Regions from separate parts of the Rahnella sp. 1L-D-7-B-C2 genome, predicted to be linked through region 2. Evidence: predicted binding sites of a transcription regulator. Region 2 holds the regulator's gene; the other holds the start of a gene.
What was found. Region 2 encodes sigma-54, which starts transcription at its own class of promoters, with help from an activator protein. Its sites were predicted from a motif close to GTTGGCACANNTTTCGCTNT; they were not measured.
Positions count from the first base shown of each region.

Region 1: a site for sigma-54 is predicted at 1,742-1,761, ahead of glnA (glutamate--ammonia ligase). Genes of this name have one in related genera too.

Region 1 covers NZ_JBXAVQ010000029.1:20,907-29,621, forward strand. The annotation lists gene typA (ribosome-dependent GTPase TypA) at 1-1,470, opposite strand, end outside; gene glnA (glutamate--ammonia ligase) at 1,910-3,319, shown strand; gene glnL (nitrogen regulation protein NR(II)) at 3,591-4,640, shown strand; gene glnG (nitrogen regulation protein NR(I)) at 4,648-6,060, shown strand; gene hemN (oxygen-independent coproporphyrinogen III oxidase) at 6,130-7,503, opposite strand; gene yihI (Der GTPase-activating protein YihI) at 7,691-8,245, opposite strand.
Region 2 covers NZ_JBXAVQ010000010.1:93,847-102,561, reverse strand. The annotation lists gene dagF (2-dehydro-3-deoxy-phosphogluconate aldolase) at 1-48, shown strand, start outside; gene AC0Z7K_RS16595 (lactonase family protein) at 164-1,354, shown strand; gene AC0Z7K_RS16590 (BglG family transcription antiterminator) at 1,427-3,346, shown strand; gene npr (PTS phosphocarrier protein NPr) at 3,372-3,644, opposite strand; gene rapZ (RNase adapter RapZ) at 3,641-4,495, opposite strand; gene ptsN (PTS IIA-like nitrogen regulatory protein PtsN) at 4,563-5,033, opposite strand; gene hpf (ribosome hibernation promoting factor) at 5,143-5,430, opposite strand; gene rpoN (RNA polymerase factor sigma-54) at 5,454-6,887, opposite strand; gene lptB (LPS export ABC transporter ATP-binding protein) at 6,989-7,714, opposite strand; gene lptA (lipopolysaccharide ABC transporter substrate-binding protein LptA) at 7,721-8,278, opposite strand; gene lptC (LPS export ABC transporter periplasmic protein LptC) at 8,256-8,715, opposite strand, start outside.

The DNA of each region.
Region 1 (8,715 bases), on a different contig from region 2:
AGAAATCAGCACGCCGTTCTGACGCTGACCGATTTCACCCTGACGAACATCATCGTAGTGGCTGAATGTGGAGTACAGCAGACCGGTACCTGAAGTCATGGTCATGAATTCAGTACGGAAGCCGATCAGGCCACGTGCCGGGATCAGGTAATCAAGACGGATACGACCTTTACCGTCTGGGATCATGTCTTTGACATCGCCTTTGCGCTCACCCATGGCCTGCATAACAGAACCTTGATGTTGCTCTTCGATATCCAGTGTCACGTTCTCGAATGGCTCTTGCATGCGGCCATCGATTTTACGGTTGATTACTTTAGGACGGGAAACCGCCAGCTCGAAACCTTCGCGACGCATGTTTTCGATCAGAACCGACAGGTGAAGTTCACCACGGCCTGAAACGCGGAATGCATCAGCATCTTCAGTTTCGTCAACGCGCAATGCCACGTTGTGTACCAGTTCTTTGTTCAGACGATCAAGGATCTGACGTGAAGTCACATACTTGCCTTCTTTACCACAGAACGGAGAGGTGTTGACGTTGAAGTACATAGTCACGGTGGGTTCATCAACGCTCAGCGCTGGCAGTGCTTCAACATTTGCCGGGTCACAGATAGTGTCGGAAATGTTCAGTTCACCCAGACCGGTGATTGCGATGATATCGCCCGCTTCAGCAACGGTCGCTTCGATACGCTCAAGACCCATGTGAGTCAGAACTTTACCGACTTTACCGTTACGGGTTTTGCCTTCGCTGTCGATCACAGTGATCTGTTGGTTAGGCTTAACAGTACCACGCTTGATACGGCCGATGCCGATAACGCCAACGTAGTTGTTGTAGTCCAGCTGAGAGATTTGCATCTGGAAAGGTGCTTCCATCTCAACTTGTGGCGGAGATACGTGGTCAACGATCGCCTGGTACAGCGGGGTCATGTCTTCGGCCATATCGTTATGGTCGGTACCCGCGATACCCAACAATGCAGATGCATAGATGATTGGGAAATCGAGTTGTTCGTCGGTTGCGTCCAGGTTTACGAACAGGTCGAAGACCTGATCAACAACCCAGTCAGGACGCGCGCCAGGGCGGTCAACCTTGTTGATTACCACGATCGGCTTCAGACCATTAGCGAAGGCTTTTTTAGTCACGAAGCGGGTTTGCGGCATTGGGCCATCCATTGCATCCACAACCAGCAGCACCGAGTCGACCATTGACATCACACGCTCAACCTCACCGCCGAAGTCGGCGTGTCCTGGGGTATCCACGATGTTGATGCGGTAGTCTTTCCAATTAATGGCGGTGTTTTTTGCGAGGATGGTAATCCCACGCTCTTTCTCCAAATCGTTGGAGTCCATTACGCGTTCGGTAGCTTCTGCACGTTCTCCGAAAGTACCGGATTGTTGCAGCAGCTTGTCGACCAGGGTGGTTTTACCATGGTCAACGTGGGCAATAATGGCGATGTTACGCAAATTTTCGATCACAGCTTTGCCTCAGGCATTAGAAATAGCGCGCTATTGTACACGTATTAAGCGAGGTTCTAAACAAGATCACAAGGATCTTGTTGAAACAACTTAAGGATGGTTACTTTGTGATCCCTTTCACGGTGCAAAAAGAACACTGAACCAATATGACGCACCACTTTGGTGCTTTACATCTCACGATTAGCACCATTGTAGTGCATAACTTCCGTTATGGTGCATACTTATTGAGAGCAAGAGCCCTGTAAAATGGCGTTGTTTGCATTTTCTCAAAGTTGGCACAGTTTTCGCTATACCTTTTACAGGGTGAAAAGAGTCTTATCAGACAATAATAGTGCTGTTTAGGCCACACGCCAGTTCCAGTAAGGCTGTTATTTCCAACTAAAGACCAAAAAATGGTTATTCGTTCCACGACGATAATGAGAAATTCGGGAGAACTAGTATGTCCGCTGAACACGTTTTGACGATGCTGAATGAGCATGAAGTGAAATTCGTAGATTTACGTTTCACTGATACCAAAGGCAAAGAACAGCACGTCACCATTCCTGCACACCAGGTTAGCGCCGACTTCTTCGAAGAAGGTAAAATGTTTGATGGCTCTTCAATCGGTGGCTGGAAAGGCATTAACGAATCTGACATGGTTCTGATGCCAGATGCCAGCACTGCTGTTCTGGACCCATTCTTTGAAGAAACCACACTGATCATTCGTTGCGATATCCTTGAGCCAACAACGCTGCAAGGTTATGACCGTGACCCACGTTCAACGTCTAAGCGTGCAGAAGATTTCCTGCGGGCTTCCGGCATCGCGGACACCGTTCTGTTCGGGCCAGAGCCAGAATTCTTCCTGTTTGATGATGTGCGTTTCGGCAGCAGCATCTCCGGTTCTCACGTCGCTATCGATGATATCGAAGGCGCATGGAACTCTGCGACTAAATACGAAGGCGGCAACAAAGGCCACCGTCCTGCAGTAAAAGGCGGCTACTTCCCGGTTCCTCCGGTCGACTCCTCTCAGGATCTGCGTTCTACCATGTGTCTGACCATGGAAGAAATGGGCCTGGTTGTTGAAGCTCACCACCACGAAGTAGCAACTGCTGGTCAGAACGAAGTGGCAACCCGCTTCAACACCATGACCAAGAAAGCTGACGAAATCCAAATCTACAAATACGTGGTTCACAACGTGGCTCACGCATTTGGCAAAACCGCGACCTTCATGCCAAAACCAATGTTTGGCGATAACGGTTCCGGTATGCACTGCCATATGTCCTTGTTCAAGAACGGTAATAACCTGTTCTCTGGCGACAAATACGGCGGCCTGTCTGAAATGGCACTGTTCTACATCGGCGGTATCATCAAACACGCTAAAGCGATCAACGCCTACGCTAACCCGACTACCAACTCCTACAAGCGTTTGGTCCCGGGCTACGAAGCTCCAGTAATGCTGGCGTACTCTGCGCGTAACCGTTCTGCATCCATCCGTATTCCACACGTATCAAGCCCTAAAGCGATGCGTATCGAAGCACGTTTCCCTGATCCAGCGGCTAACCCATACCTAGCGTTCGCTGCACTGATGATGGCTGGCGTCGACGGTATCATCAACAAAATCCATCCTGGTGATGCGATGGATAAAAACCTGTATGACCTGCCACCGGAAGAAGAAGCAGAAATTCCAAAAGTTGCAGGCTCACTGGAAGAAGCGATGAACTGCCTGAGCGAAGACCGCGAGTTCCTGACCCGTGGCGGCGTGTTCACCGATGACGCGATCGATGCTTATATCGCTCTGCGTAAAGAAGAGATGGACCGTGTTCGCATGACTCCGCACCCGGTTGAGTTCGAACTGTACTACAGCGTTTAATAAATAAATCAGCATCTACTCTTCGATTAGAGCTGAACTCAGCGCCCGTCTTCGTACAGGCGCTGAGCGGAATACCCGACTGAAGGTCAGGTAGTGAGAAAACCTTCAGCGTCAAAATCAAGTAAGACGATTTAATTTGTTGCCGTGGAAACTTTCAGCCCATCTCCGGATGGGCTTTTTTCTCCACACTCTTTCCTGCTTAACCCCTCTGGCCCGTGTTTTCGCCGGGTAACGAGATAAAATGCACCCATCCGGTGCGGGAGACTGCGGTATGGCAACTGGCAAACTGCCCGATGCTGGGCAGATCCTGAATTCCTTAATCAACAGCGTTCTGTTGTTGGACGACGATTTGGCGGTGCACTACGCCAATCCGGCGGCTCAGCAGCTGCTGGCGCAAAGTTCCCGCAAACTTTTTGGCACACCTTTGCCAGAGCTGGTGGGATATTTTTCGCTGAATATCGAGTTGATGCGTGAAAGTCTGACGGCCGGACAGGGCTTTACAGACAGCGAAGTCACTTTGGTGGTGGATGGCCGCGCGCATGTGCTGTCACTGACTGCCCAGATGCTGCCGGAAGGTTTCATTCTGGTGGAACTGGCCCCAATGGATAATCAGCGCAGGCTGAGCCAGGAACAATTGCAGCATGCTCAACAAGTTGCCGCGCGTGATTTAATCCGCGGTCTGGCGCATGAAATTAAAAATCCGCTCGGTGGATTACGTGGCGCAGCTCAGTTGTTATCCAGAGCGCTCCCGGATCCGGCGCTCCTGGAATACACCAAAGTCATTATTGAGCAGGCCGACCGCTTGCGTAATCTGGTTGATCGTTTGCTGGGGCCTCAGCGCCCAAGTCAGCACGTCACGCAAAGCATTCATCAGGTTGCAGAACGTGTTTGCCAGCTGGTGTCGATGGAGAAGCCGGATAACGTTCAGCTCGTGAGGGACTACGACCCAAGCCTGCCAGAACTGGCGCATGACCCCGACCAGATTGAACAAATTTTATTGAACATCACCCGCAATGCTCTGCAGGCACTCGGGGAGGAAGGCGGCACAATTACACTGCGTACGCGCACTGCTTTCCAGATAACGTTACATGGCGTGCGTTATCGTCTGGCGGCCCGTATCGATATTGAAGATGACGGCCCCGGCGTACCGGCCCATTTGCAGGACACCCTTTTTTACCCCATGGTCAGTGGCCGCGAGGGGGGCACCGGTTTGGGCCTGTCCATCGCGCGCAGTTTGATTGATCAGCATTCGGGTAAAGTTGAATTTAACAGTTGGCCAGGACATACCGAATTCTCGGTTTTCCTGCCTATTCGCCAGTGAGGTTCTTATGCAACGAGGGATAGTCTGGATCGTCGATGACGATAGCTCCATCCGCTGGGTACTTGAACGTGCGCTCACTGGGGCAGGTTTGCACTGCACTACGTTTGACAGCGGTAATGAAGTGCTGGAAGCCATTGCGACTCAAACCCCTGACGTTTTGTTATCAGATATCCGCATGCCCGGCATGGACGGTTTAGCGCTGCTGAAACAGATTAAACAGCGCCATCCGATGCTTCCGGTCATCATAATGACAGCGCATTCCGATCTGGATGCTGCCGTCAGCGCGTATCAGCAAGGTGCGTTTGATTATCTGCCAAAACCGTTCGACATTGATGAAGCAGTAGCGCTGGTAGAACGCGCCATCAGTCATTACCAGGAACAGCAACAACCGGCGCGCACTCAGCCCGCCAGCGGTCCGACGGCTGACATTATTGGCGAAGCGCCAGCCATGCAGGATGTTTTCCGCATCATAGGCCGCCTGTCCCGCTCGTCGATCAGCGTCCTGATCAACGGCGAATCAGGCACCGGTAAAGAACTGGTTGCTCATGCTCTTCACCGCCACAGCCCGCGCGCTAAAGCCCCTTTTATCGCGTTAAATATGGCCGCAATCCCGAAAGACCTGATCGAGTCGGAACTGTTCGGCCACGAGAAAGGCGCATTTACCGGCGCGAATACCGTTCGTCAGGGGCGTTTTGAGCAGGCTGATAACGGCACACTGTTCCTCGATGAGATTGGCGATATGCCGCTCGACGTACAAACCCGCCTGCTGCGCGTGCTGGCAGACGGTCAGTTCTACCGCGTCGGTGGCTATGCGCCGGTGAAAGTCGATGTACGAATCATTGCAGCGACACACCAGAATCTGGAACTTCGGGTTCAGGAAGGCAAATTCCGTGAGGATTTATTCCATCGTCTGAATGTGATCCGCGTGCATTTGCCACCGCTGCGTGAACGTCGTGAAGATATTCCGCGTCTGGCACGCTATTTCCTGCAAGTTGCCGCGAAAGAGCTTGGCGTAGAAGCGAAGAATCTGCATCCTGAAACAGAAACTGCACTGACGCGTCTGCCGTGGCAAGGTAACGTGCGCCAGCTGGAGAACACCTGTCGCTGGTTAACCGTGATGGCGGCCGGTCAGGAAGTGCTGATTCAGGACTTACCGAGCGAGCTGTTCGAAACCTCGGCGCCCGAAGCGGGCGGGCAGAGTTTGCCGGACAGCTGGGCAACGCTGCTGGCACAATGGGCGGATCGCGCGCTGCGTTCCGGTCATCAAAACCTGCTATCAGAAGCGCAGCCTGAAATGGAACGCACCTTGCTGACCACGGCGCTGCGCCATACGCAAGGCCACAAGCAGGAAGCCGCTCGTTTACTGGGCTGGGGGCGTAATACTCTGACACGTAAACTGAAAGAACTGGGCATGGAATAACATCCGCGTCAAAAGCAAAACAGCCGCAAAAGCGGCTGTTTTTGTTTGGGGAAACGCTGAGTTTGCAGGTCAGATCACGCGGGAGAATTGCTTCTGGCGAACCTGACGGCGTAAATAGATATCAAAACACATGCAAATATTGCGGATCAACAGGCGTCCGCGCGGCGTGACCTGAATATGTTTCTTACTCACCTCCACCAGTCCGTCTTCCGCCAGCGGCACCAGCAACGCTAAGTCTTCGGCAAAGTATTCATTGAACGGAATACCATAGCGTTTCTCGATATCTGCAAAATCCAGTTCGAAATGGCAGATCAGTGCTTTGATCACATCACGACGCAGGCAGTCATCGTCGGTCATTTCCAAACCCCGCCAGAGCGCATTTCCCTGCTCTTCGACCCGCGCGTAATAAGTTTTCAGGTCTTTCTCGTTTTGCGCATAGGTATCGCCCAACATGCTGATTGCAGAAACACCCATCCCAAGCAAATCGCTGTCACCCTGCGTGGTGTAACCCTGAAAATTGCGGTGCAATTTGCCTTCACGCTGCGCAATCGCCAGTTCGTCATCCGGTCGGGCAAAGTGATCCATACCGATAAAGCGGTAACCGGATTCTGTCAGTGAACTGATGGTTTCCTGCAGGATTCTCAGTTTCTCTTCAGCACCGGGCAAATCGGCATCTTTGATTTTGCGTTGAGCGGCGAAAAGAGTCGGCATGTGGGCGTAATTGAATACGCTAAGGCGATCGGGATTCAGCGCGGCGACGCGTTGCAGCGTATAGGCAAAACTTTCAGCCGTTTGTTTTGGCAGGCCGTAAATAAGATCGATATTGGTCGAGTTAAAACCCAGCGCGCGCGCACGTTCGATCAGAGCAAAAATGAAGTCTTCGTCCTGCTCACGATTAACCAGACGCTGCACTTCCTTGTTGAAATCCTGCACGCCCATGCTCAGACGATTGAAGCCTTCGTTGCGCAGGTGATCCAGCACATCCAGCTCTATTTCACGCGGATCAAGCTCCAGCGACATCTCCGCATCCGGCAGGAGAGTGAAATGTTCCCGCAGAAGGGCCATCAGACGGCTTATCTGGGCTTTAGTCAGATAAGTGGGAGTACCACCGCCCCAATGGAGCTGACTGACGTGACGGCCCTTAAAGAGCGGCGCACGTTGGTGTATCTCTTTCTCGAGTACGTTCAGGTATTCTTCGGCTTTGTGCTGCTGACGGGTGACCAGCTTATTACAGCCACAGAAGTAGCAGAGCTTATGGCAGAACGGAATGTGCACATAAAGCGAGAGGGAACGCTCGGGATAACGGGCAGCGGCTTTTTCAAAGGCTGCGTCGTCGTAGCTTTCGCTGAATTCAAGTGCTGTTGGGTAGGAAGTATATCGCGGACCCGAATAGTTGTACTTCTGGATCAGCGCTAAATCCCAGACGGTTGTCTGTTCTGACATGGGTGAATCACTCCTTCCGGCGTCGGATGCTACCGGTTCGCCTTACCGGCAGGCTTTTGGCCTGCCGTGCAAAGGTCGCTCTGCGCAAACGTGCTTTGGTTTTCGATAACCGCCATAGTTTACCGAATAACCAAAGCAGATAACATGCAAAGAGTAAGGCTATTGCCGGAATGACCCAGCTCATGGCTTAGAAACCGTCTGTGGGGTTCCCGCGCTTGAGCAGTTGCATCATGTCTTCGTTCTTTTCTTCTTCATCATCTTCTTCGTCATCGCCAAGTTCGATACCCAGCAATTCCATCAGAACATCGATGCGATCCAGAGTCTGATCAACATAAGCCTGATCTTCAGCGCTCAGCGCTTTGCCGTCATCGATAAGATCCAGCAAACCATCTAAACGTTGATCATTTTCCAGCAACGTCAGTTCTTCTTCCGGCGTCATTTTTGGTTTCGGATCTTGCACTGGCTGCGCGGCTTTCTTCGCTTTCGGTGCATTGTTCATGACGGTTTCAACGATCAATGGCACAGCTTTTTTACTGCCGATGCGCGGATCGGTTTTCTTCGCTGCTGCACCGCTTTGATTTTGGTTTGCATCCGGGTTCGCACGGGAACCTGCCTTACGGCCGCGGCGGCGGTTGTCACGCTTGCGTTCACGCGCTTCAATATCGAGCTCGACGCGATTCTTTTTTCTCTTCGGTTTAGCTGTCGCGGTATTGGCGCGCGGGGCTTTCGCTGGCTGTTTCATGGCTTCTGCTCTTAGGTGTGTACATTTAGTATAGATTTGCGGCGGAATCTAGCAGAAAGCGACCAAAGAAAAAAGGCAGCAAGTGGACCTTGCTGCCTTTTTCTTTCCTTCGTGCGAAGGATATCCATCAAACACTTTCCTTGTATAGCGTCAACGTCCCGGTTTTTCCTTTGCCTTTCAGGGCCTCCAGCCCCGTTCATCCTTAAAGCGCCCTGCATTTCCTGTATTCCCTGAAGGCTCTTGTCATCCATGTTTCCATTCTTGCCTTCATTGCGTAAGAAATACTTTACCCTATCGCCGCAAAGGCTCAAGATACTGCCCTGTCGTCTTTTGCTTACAACCAGTGCTTTATTTTTATCGCATTGAATCTAAAGTGAATTAAAAAATACGGCGACTCAATAAGCGAAATAACCCGCATTATGAATAGCAAATGTCTTACATCATGAAGGCCATTTTCCCCCGCCTTCATC
Region 2 (8,715 bases):
GAAGATGTGAAAACCCTGCTGGCCAGCGTTAAAAAGCTGGTGGGCTAAAGATTCTGACCTTTCCTGCGCGGTGAGCCGTCTGCGCGGTTAAACACTCTGCGTTCTCCCGGTCACGGGGGCGCAGAGTCTCTCGTTTGTCTGACAACCCCGTTTGAGGAAATGTATGAGAAACTGGTTTCTGATTTCAGGTTTAACCTCCGCGATGCTGGCCGTATCCGCCATGCCGCTCTACGCAGCCGAAAAAACCATGACGCCACACTTTGCTTATGTCGGCACCTACAACCCGAACGGGGAAGGTGTTTACCGCTTTAAATTTGATCCTAAAACCGGGGCGCTGAGCGAGAAGACGCTTGCCAGCCAGCTGCCTAATCAGGCGCAGATGGTGCTCAGCCACGATGGCAAAACGCTGTTTGTCGGCAGCGAAATCGATAATTACAACGGCGGGAAACACGGCGCCATTGCCGCGTACCGCATCGCGCCGCAAGACGGCAGCCTGACGCTGATTAATCAGGTAGATTCCGCAGGCGCAGGGCCGGTGTATCTGTCGCTGACGCCAAAAGGCGATCATCTGCTGGTCGCCAACTACATCAGCGGCATCGTGGCGGTATTCCCGGTGGCGGCTGATGGCAAACTCAGCGACGCCAGCAACAGTCAGCAAGATTCCGGCCCGGCGGGCGCAGGCAAACCCGCGGCCGCTGCCGAAGGCAGTTTCGCGGTCAGCGATCACAACGGACCGCACGCGCACATGATCGCCACCGATCCTTCCGGCAAATTCGCGTTCTCCACCGATCTCGGTCTGGACAGGATCTTTCAGTGGAAGCTCAACGCTGAAACCGGCGTACTCGAAGCCAACGAGCCGCCGTTCATCAAGGCCTCGTCCGAAGGAGCCGGGCCGCGCCACTTTGTGTTCCATCCCAACGGAAAAGTGGTTTTCCTGATCAATGAAGAAGCCTCGACGCTGACCAGTTATCGCTTTGACGCCACTAAAGGCACGCTGACTGAACTGCACAGCCTGTCTTCGTTGCCTGCCGGTTTCAAAGGCACCAACTTTGCGGCGGGCATTGTGCTGAGTAAGGACGGTAAGCATCTGTACGTGGCCAACCGTCTGCACAACAGCATCGCGCAGGTCTCGGTGACCGGCGAGGGCGCAATGAAATGGAGCGATGAAACCTGGACGCGTGGTGATTACCCGCGCACGCTGACCTTGTCACCGGACGGCAAATATATTTACGCAATGAATCAACGAAGCGATAACATCACTACATTCAAGGTATCGTCTGACAGCGGCAAACTGACCTTCGTCGACAGCTACGTGGCGGTCGGCAGTCCGTCGCAGATGGTTATCGCGCCCTGACTGACACAACCTGAGAACCAAACCCCATTCGTTTAAGCGGATGGGGTATAGCGGCAACAATATGGAACAACAATGGTGAGATTTCCCAATCAACGGCTGGCGCAACTTTTTGATGCGTTACAGACCGAAACCCTGCCTCAGGATGAGCTGGCCAGGCGTCTGGAGGTGTCAACGCGCACCGTGCGTGCGGACATCACATCACTCAATGAAATCATTGCCGGTTATGGCGCGACCTTTGTTCACAGCCGTGGCAGCGGTTATCAGCTGCGCATCGACGATCAGGCGCTGTTCTCCTCGTTGCAGCAATCGGCACAGCCTAAACCGAACCCGACGCCGCGCACCGCCGCAGAGCGGGTAAAGACGTTGCTGATCCGCTTTTTGACCTCAGCTTTTTCACTGAAGCTGGAAGATCTGGCCGATGAATGGTTTGTCAGCCGGGGAACCCTGCAAAATGATATGGCTGAGGTGAGGGAGCATCTGGCGCGTTACCACCTGAATATCGAAACCAAACCGCGTTACGGTATGAAGTTGTTCGGCGCAGAACTGGCGATCCGCGCCTGTCTCACTGACCTGCTGTTTCAGCTCGATGCCGAAGAGCAGGCCAATCCGCTGCTGAAAGCCGAGAGTCTGGAGCCGGAAGCGCTGGTGCCGCTGACACGGTTTATGCATCAGCTGCTGACACAGTCGGCTATTCAGCTGACCGATGCGGGCGAGCAGTATCTGATCCTCTACTGCGCGGTGGCGATCAAACGCATCGCCGGCGGTTATCCGCTGACGGATTTCGATGCGGAAGAGGGCGATCCGGCGGTGAAGCAGGTCTCCCTGCGGCTGGCGGAGGAGCTGAAAAGTCTGGTGGGCAAGGAGATCCCGGCCTCCGAAGAGGCCTACCTGCGGGTGAATATCGCCGCGCGGCGCGTGCAGAATATTTTGCCGACCGACATTAACGCCGACGATGATGAATCGCTGGTCGATTACATTCTTTCGTATATCAATGCGCATTATAACTATGATTTGCAGGGCGATAAGCAGCTGCGTGCGGATCTGCTCACGCATATCAAGACCATGATTACGCGGGTGAAATATCAGATCAATATTCCTAATCCGCTGCTGAGCAACATCAAACAGCATTATCCGATGGCGTATGACGTCACGCTGGCGGCGGTCTCCAGCTGGGGTAAATACACGCCGTATACGCTCAGCGAAAACGAGATCGGTTTTCTGGTGCTGCACATCGGCGTCGGACTGGAGCGGCATTACGATATTGGCTATCAGCGTCATCCGCAGGTGATGATGGTGTGCGATACCGGCAATTCCACCATCCGTATGATTCAGGCGCAGATCAGCCGTAAGTATCCGCAGCTGGTGATGAAGCAAATCGTATCTTTGCGCGATTACGAGAAGCTGGAGCACATTGACGAAGATTTTATTATCTCGAATGCGCGCATCAGCGAGAAGAATAAGCCGGTGGTTGTGCTTTCACCGTTCCCGACGGAATACCAGATGGAACAGCTCGGCAAGCTGGTGCTGGTGGATCGCACCCGGCCTTATATGCTGGAAAAATTCTTCGACGAAAAACACTTCATGATCATCAACGAACCGATGACGCAGGCGGAACTGTTCCGGCATGTGTGTTCGCAGCTGGAAGAAGAAGGGTATGTCGATCAGGCATTTTACCCGTCGGTGGTAGAGCGTGAGGAAATTGTCTCGACCATGCTGGGGGAGGGCATTGCATTGCCACATTCGTTAGGTTTGCTGGCGAAGAAAACCGTGGTGATCACTTTGCTTTCTCCGCAGGGTATTGCCTGGGGCGAAGGGGAAACGGCGCATGTGATTTTCCTGCTGGCGATCAGCAAGGCGGATTACGAAGAGGCAATGGCGATTTACGATTTATTCGTGACGTTTGTGCGGGAGCGTTCGATGAGCCGTTTGCTGAGCAGTGAGAATTTTGAGAGCTTTAAGGCTATTGCGATCGACTGTTTAAGCCGCATTTAATACGGCTTAAACAGTGGGTTAATTCTCAGTCTTCATCGAATCCGGAATTAATCAGATTCACTACGGCGCTCAGTGCTTCAACCTCATCGGGGCCGGTGGCTTCGATTTCGATTTGCTGGCCTTTAGGGGAGTCGAGCATCAGCAGGGCGATCACGCTGCTGGCTTCCGCTTCAATGCCTGTGCCGTTGCGCAGCATCACTTCTGATTCAAAACTCTGCACCAGTTCAAACAACTTCATCGCCGGACGGGCGTGCATCCCTAACCGGTTTTTGATTTCTACCGTTTGTTTCACCGTCATGATTTGCGTTTTTCCAGCGTGCGATGGCGGGACTGAACATTCTTCCCACGGGAACGGAAATAGTCGGCCAGTTCTTCCGCGATATACACCGAACGGTGTTTACCGCCAGTACAACCAATGGCGACGGTCAGATAGCTGCGGTTGTTGGTTTCCAGCGCGGGCAACCATTGTTCGAGATAGCTGCGGGTCTGGTAGATAAAATTGTGCACTTCGGTATGACGGTCAAGAAACGCCGCGACAGGCTTATCAAGCCCGGTCATCGGGCGCAGTTTCGGATCCCAATGCGGGTTTGGCAGGAAACGTACGTCGAAGACGTAATCGGCATCAATCGGCAGGCCGTGTTTGAAACCGAAGGATTCGAAGACCATCGTCAGTTCGCGTTCACGTTTGCCCAAAAGGCGGGTGCGCAGCATTTCTGCCAGCTCGTGAACCGACATTTCGGAAGTGTCGATGATCAGATCGGCGGCGGAACGCAACGGTTCGAGCAGATCGGCTTCTTCATCGATGGCACTTTCGAGGGACAGATTTTTGCTGGAAAGCGGGTGCAGACGACGGGTGTCGCTGTAACGGCGGATCAGGGTATTGCGGTCGGCATCGAGGAACAGCAACTGCGGCGAGAAACTCTCAGGCAGTTGTGACATCGCATACTCATAAACTTCCGGTGTTTCAGGCATGTTGCGCACATCAATGCTGACGGCGGCAGACGTATTGCGTTCGACAAGCGTCTGGGCAAGCTGCGGCAGTAACACCACCGGCAGATTATCCACACAGTAAAATCCCATGTCTTCTAATGCCCTTAGGGCAACCGACTTCCCGGAACCGGAACGGCCGCTGACAATCATCAGCACCATGGTGTCACTCCCCTGGCATTCAGTGTTCAGAATTCACTTTCCCGGCGCGCTGCCGGGAATCTTAAAATTATTCGTTTTCAGTCATTATCTTGAACAGTTCTTCGTCGCTTTGCGCTCCGCGCAGACGGCGACACACTGTTTTATCTGCCAATTTCTTGGCCACTAAAGACAAGGTGTGTAAGTGGGTTTTACATTGATCTGCAGGAACCAGCAAGGCAAAAAGCAGATCCACTGGCTGATTGTCGATAGCGTCAAACGCGATCGGTTGTTCGAGCTGAATAAACACGCCCACGGCGCGTAACGTATCTTCTTCCAGCTTGCCGTGCGGGATGGCGATCCCGGCACCGATCCCGGTGCTGCCCATACGCTCACGGGTCAAAATGGCGTCAAAAATCACCTGTGGCGACAAATTCAGTTGTTTGGCCGCCAGCTCGCTGATGATTTCCAGCGCACGTTTTTTGCTGGCGCAATGAACGCCGCTTTTGGTGCATTCGGCATTGAGCACCGACGTTAATTGCATTGCTATATCGTTGATCATGTCATCTTCACTTTTGCGCTGATTCACCCTTAAAGCTATATCGGCTCGTTCCCCGAAGGTCACAAGCCGATGCCCGAAGGTGTGTAGCACAGGGTTGGCTACATGAATGTCAGTGCTGTTTCAGTTTGTCTTTATGTTTGTTCAGCTGACGGGCCAGTTTATCAACCAGTCCGTCAATCGCTGCGTACATATCCTGATGTTCCGAGGTGGCATGCAACTCGCCTCCGTTCACATGCAGTGTCGCTTCCGCGACTTTTTGCACTTTTTCAACGCTTAACACCACATACACCTGATTAATCCTGTCGAAATACTGTTCTAACTTCGCCAGTTTCAACGAGATGAATTCTCTCAGGGGATCGGTGATCTCAATGTGATGTCCGGTAATGTTGAGCTGCATAATGTCTTCCTTCTCTGTTGAGGTCAAACTAACTGTTTACGCTGGTTTGAGGGCGGGATGGACAAAGACTCTCGGTATTTTGCAACGGTACGGCGTGCAACCATGATGCCCTGATCGGAAAGCAGGGTTGCTAACTTACTGTCGCTGAGCGGTTTTACAGGATTCTCCGCGGCTATCAATTTCTTCACCAGCGCCCGGATTGCGGTGGACGATGCCTCGCCGCCGCTGTCAGTACTGACATGGCTGGAGAAGAAATACTTCAGTTCGAAAATGCCGCGCGGGCTGTGCAGGAACTTCTGCGTCGTCACGCGCGAAATCGTCGACTCGTGCATTTCAACGGCGCTGGCGATATCGGCCAGCACCATTGGTTTCATGTATTCATCACCCATCTCAAAGAACGCCTGCTGCTGTTCGACAATGCAGCGCGTCACTTTCAGGAGCGTGTCATTACGGCTTTCGAGACTTTTGATCAGCCATTTGGCTTCCTGCAGATTGCTGCGGATAAACTGCCCGTCGCTGTCGCTGCGGGTGGAATTGCCCATCGCGGCGTACTGCTGGTTGATCTTCAGTCGCGGAATGCTGTCTGAGTTCAGTTCGACGGACCAGACGCCCGACACTTTGCGTACCAATACATCCGGGATCACGTATTCTGACTCGCCGGTATTGATCGACTGCCCCGGTCGCGGATCAAGAGACTGGATCAGGAGCATCGCTCCTTTCAGTGTATCTTCTTTTAGACGGGTTGATCGCATAAGTGCGCGGAAATCATGGTTCGCCAGCAGATCCAGATGCTCGCTGATGATAAGTCTGGCTTCTGTGATGAAAGGCGTTTCCGGGACGTACTGAGAAAGCTGAATCAGCAGGCAGTCGCGTAGATCGCGCGCCGCCACACCCACCGGGTCAAAACGCTGAACGCGCTTTAAAACAGCTTCGACTTCATCCATGGTGACGTTTTCATCGCCAATACTTTCGAGGATGTCGTCGAGAGAAATTGTTAGATAACCAGTGTCATCCACGGCGTCGACAATGGAGGTTGCGATAGCGGCGTCGGTGTCGGAAAACGGCGTCAGCTCGACCTGCCACATCAGGTAATCCTGCAATGTTTGGGTAGTTTCACCCTGATACACCGGCAGTTCGTCGTCGCTGTAATCATTGCCGGTACCGGACGGGGTGCCTGCGGTGTAAATCTCATCCCAGGTGGCATCCAGCGGCAGCTCTTCGGGCATGTCTTTCTGCTCGAGGGCTTCGCGGGTATCCAGACCTTCACTGTCAGGGGTTTCGACCGCATCGATTTCATCGTGCAGGTCAGTTTGTTCCAGCAGAGGGTTGCTCTCCAGCGCGAGTTGGATCTCCTGTTGGAGCTCAAGCGTGGACAATTGCAACAGACGGATCGCCTGTTGTAATTGAGGAGTCATGGCCAGTTGTTGGCTGAATCTGAGTTGCAAACCTTGCTTCATATCTTGGCTTTATATCCGTGGCTGATTTGAGACGGTATAGCTTCGGTCAGAAACGGCCTGTTTACGTTAACGCGCAACAGGCTCGGTTCAGGCGGCGCAGATCACAGACGGAATTCTTCACCGAGATAAACACGTTTCACTTGTTCATCAGCAAGAATGTCGGCCGGAGAGCCGTGGGCGATAAGTTTGCCCTGACTGACGATATAGGCACGTTCACATACGTCCAGCGTTTCACGGACGTTGTGGTCAGTGATCAGTACGCCGAGGCCGCTGTCACGCAAATGCTCAATGATTTTTTTGATATCGATGACGGAAATCGGGTCAACACCGGCGAAGGGTTCATCCAGCAGAATAAACTTAGGATTTGCCGCCAGCGCGCGGGCAATTTCCACACGACGGCGTTCACCACCGGACAGTGACTGACCGAGGTTATCGCGCAAATGGGAAATATGGAACTCTTCCATCAGCTCGTTAGCGCGATCGTTTCGCTGGTCTTTATTCAGGTCGTCACGGATCTGCAATACCGCCATCAGGTTATCAAACACGCTGAGGCGACGGAAAATGGACGCCTCCTGAGGCAGGTAACCAATGCCGCGACGTGCGCGGGTGTGCAATGGCAGAAGGCTGATGTCTTCGTCGTCAACGATAATGCGGCCCGCATCACGCTGCACGATACCGACCACCATGTAGAACGTGGTGGTTTTACCGGCACCGTTAGGGCCGAGTAATCCGACGATTTCGCCCGAATTAACGGTCAGGCTGACATCTTCAACGACCTTACGGCCTTTGTATGCCTTCGCCAGATTTTCTGCGATTAATTTTGCCATAAATTATCAGTTACTCTTTTTGGTCTGGCCGCCGGCTGCTGCCGGGGTCTTTTCCTGCAACTGCGTCGGAACCAGAACGGTCGTGACACGGTTGCCTTTATCACTGAAGGCTTCCATCTGCTGCTTTTGCACCAGATAGGTAATACGATCGCCTTTCACGTTACTGTCGAGCTGTTCTAAGTACGCGTTGCCGGTGAGGGTCACCAGATCGGTTTCCACTTCATAACGGACTTTCTGCGCGTGGCCTTTGATAGGTTTGCCGTTGTCCTGCAACTGGTAGAAAGTCACCGGGTTGCCGTAGCCTTCAACCACTTCTTTACCGGATACGCCTTGCGGGCGGATCACGACCACTTTATCGGCTTTGACCTGAATCGAACCCTGATTCACCACCACGTTGCCGGTGAAGGTCGCTGTGTTGGTATTCACATCCAGCGCCTGATTGGCGGAATCAATGGTGATCGGTTTCGTCGTGTCATCTTTTAACGCGAATGCTGGAATACTGACGGCCAGCAAGGAGCCTGTGATCAGAAGATTACGGATTTTATTTTTTACTTTGAATTTCATAAGAGGTCGTTACCTTTTCGATCAGCTCTGCTGTTTTATCACGCAGATTACCACGCATTTTCATGCCGTTAGATGTAAAACCTGTACCGTAAAGCGTCACTTCATCGTCTGAGGCAACGTCTTGTGTCGTCAGGTTAACCCGTGCATTGTCCGTTTTGATTCTTTGCAGCTGTGATGTTTCCGGCGTCAAACTATCTGCCTGCACATGCCCATAAAGATAGAGCATTTTATCCTGAGTCATCTTGGCTTTATCAGAACGCAGTACCCAGGTTGGAACTTTATTCTTGTCATACATAGTCGCCACCGGGTTGGTAAACCAGGTTACCTGATCGGTGGTGTAGTATTTGACCTGATCGGAGACCAGTTTGTACGTCAGGCTGCCCAGCGGGTCATACACCATGGTGACCGTGTGGGAGCTTTGATAGGTCGGATCCTGA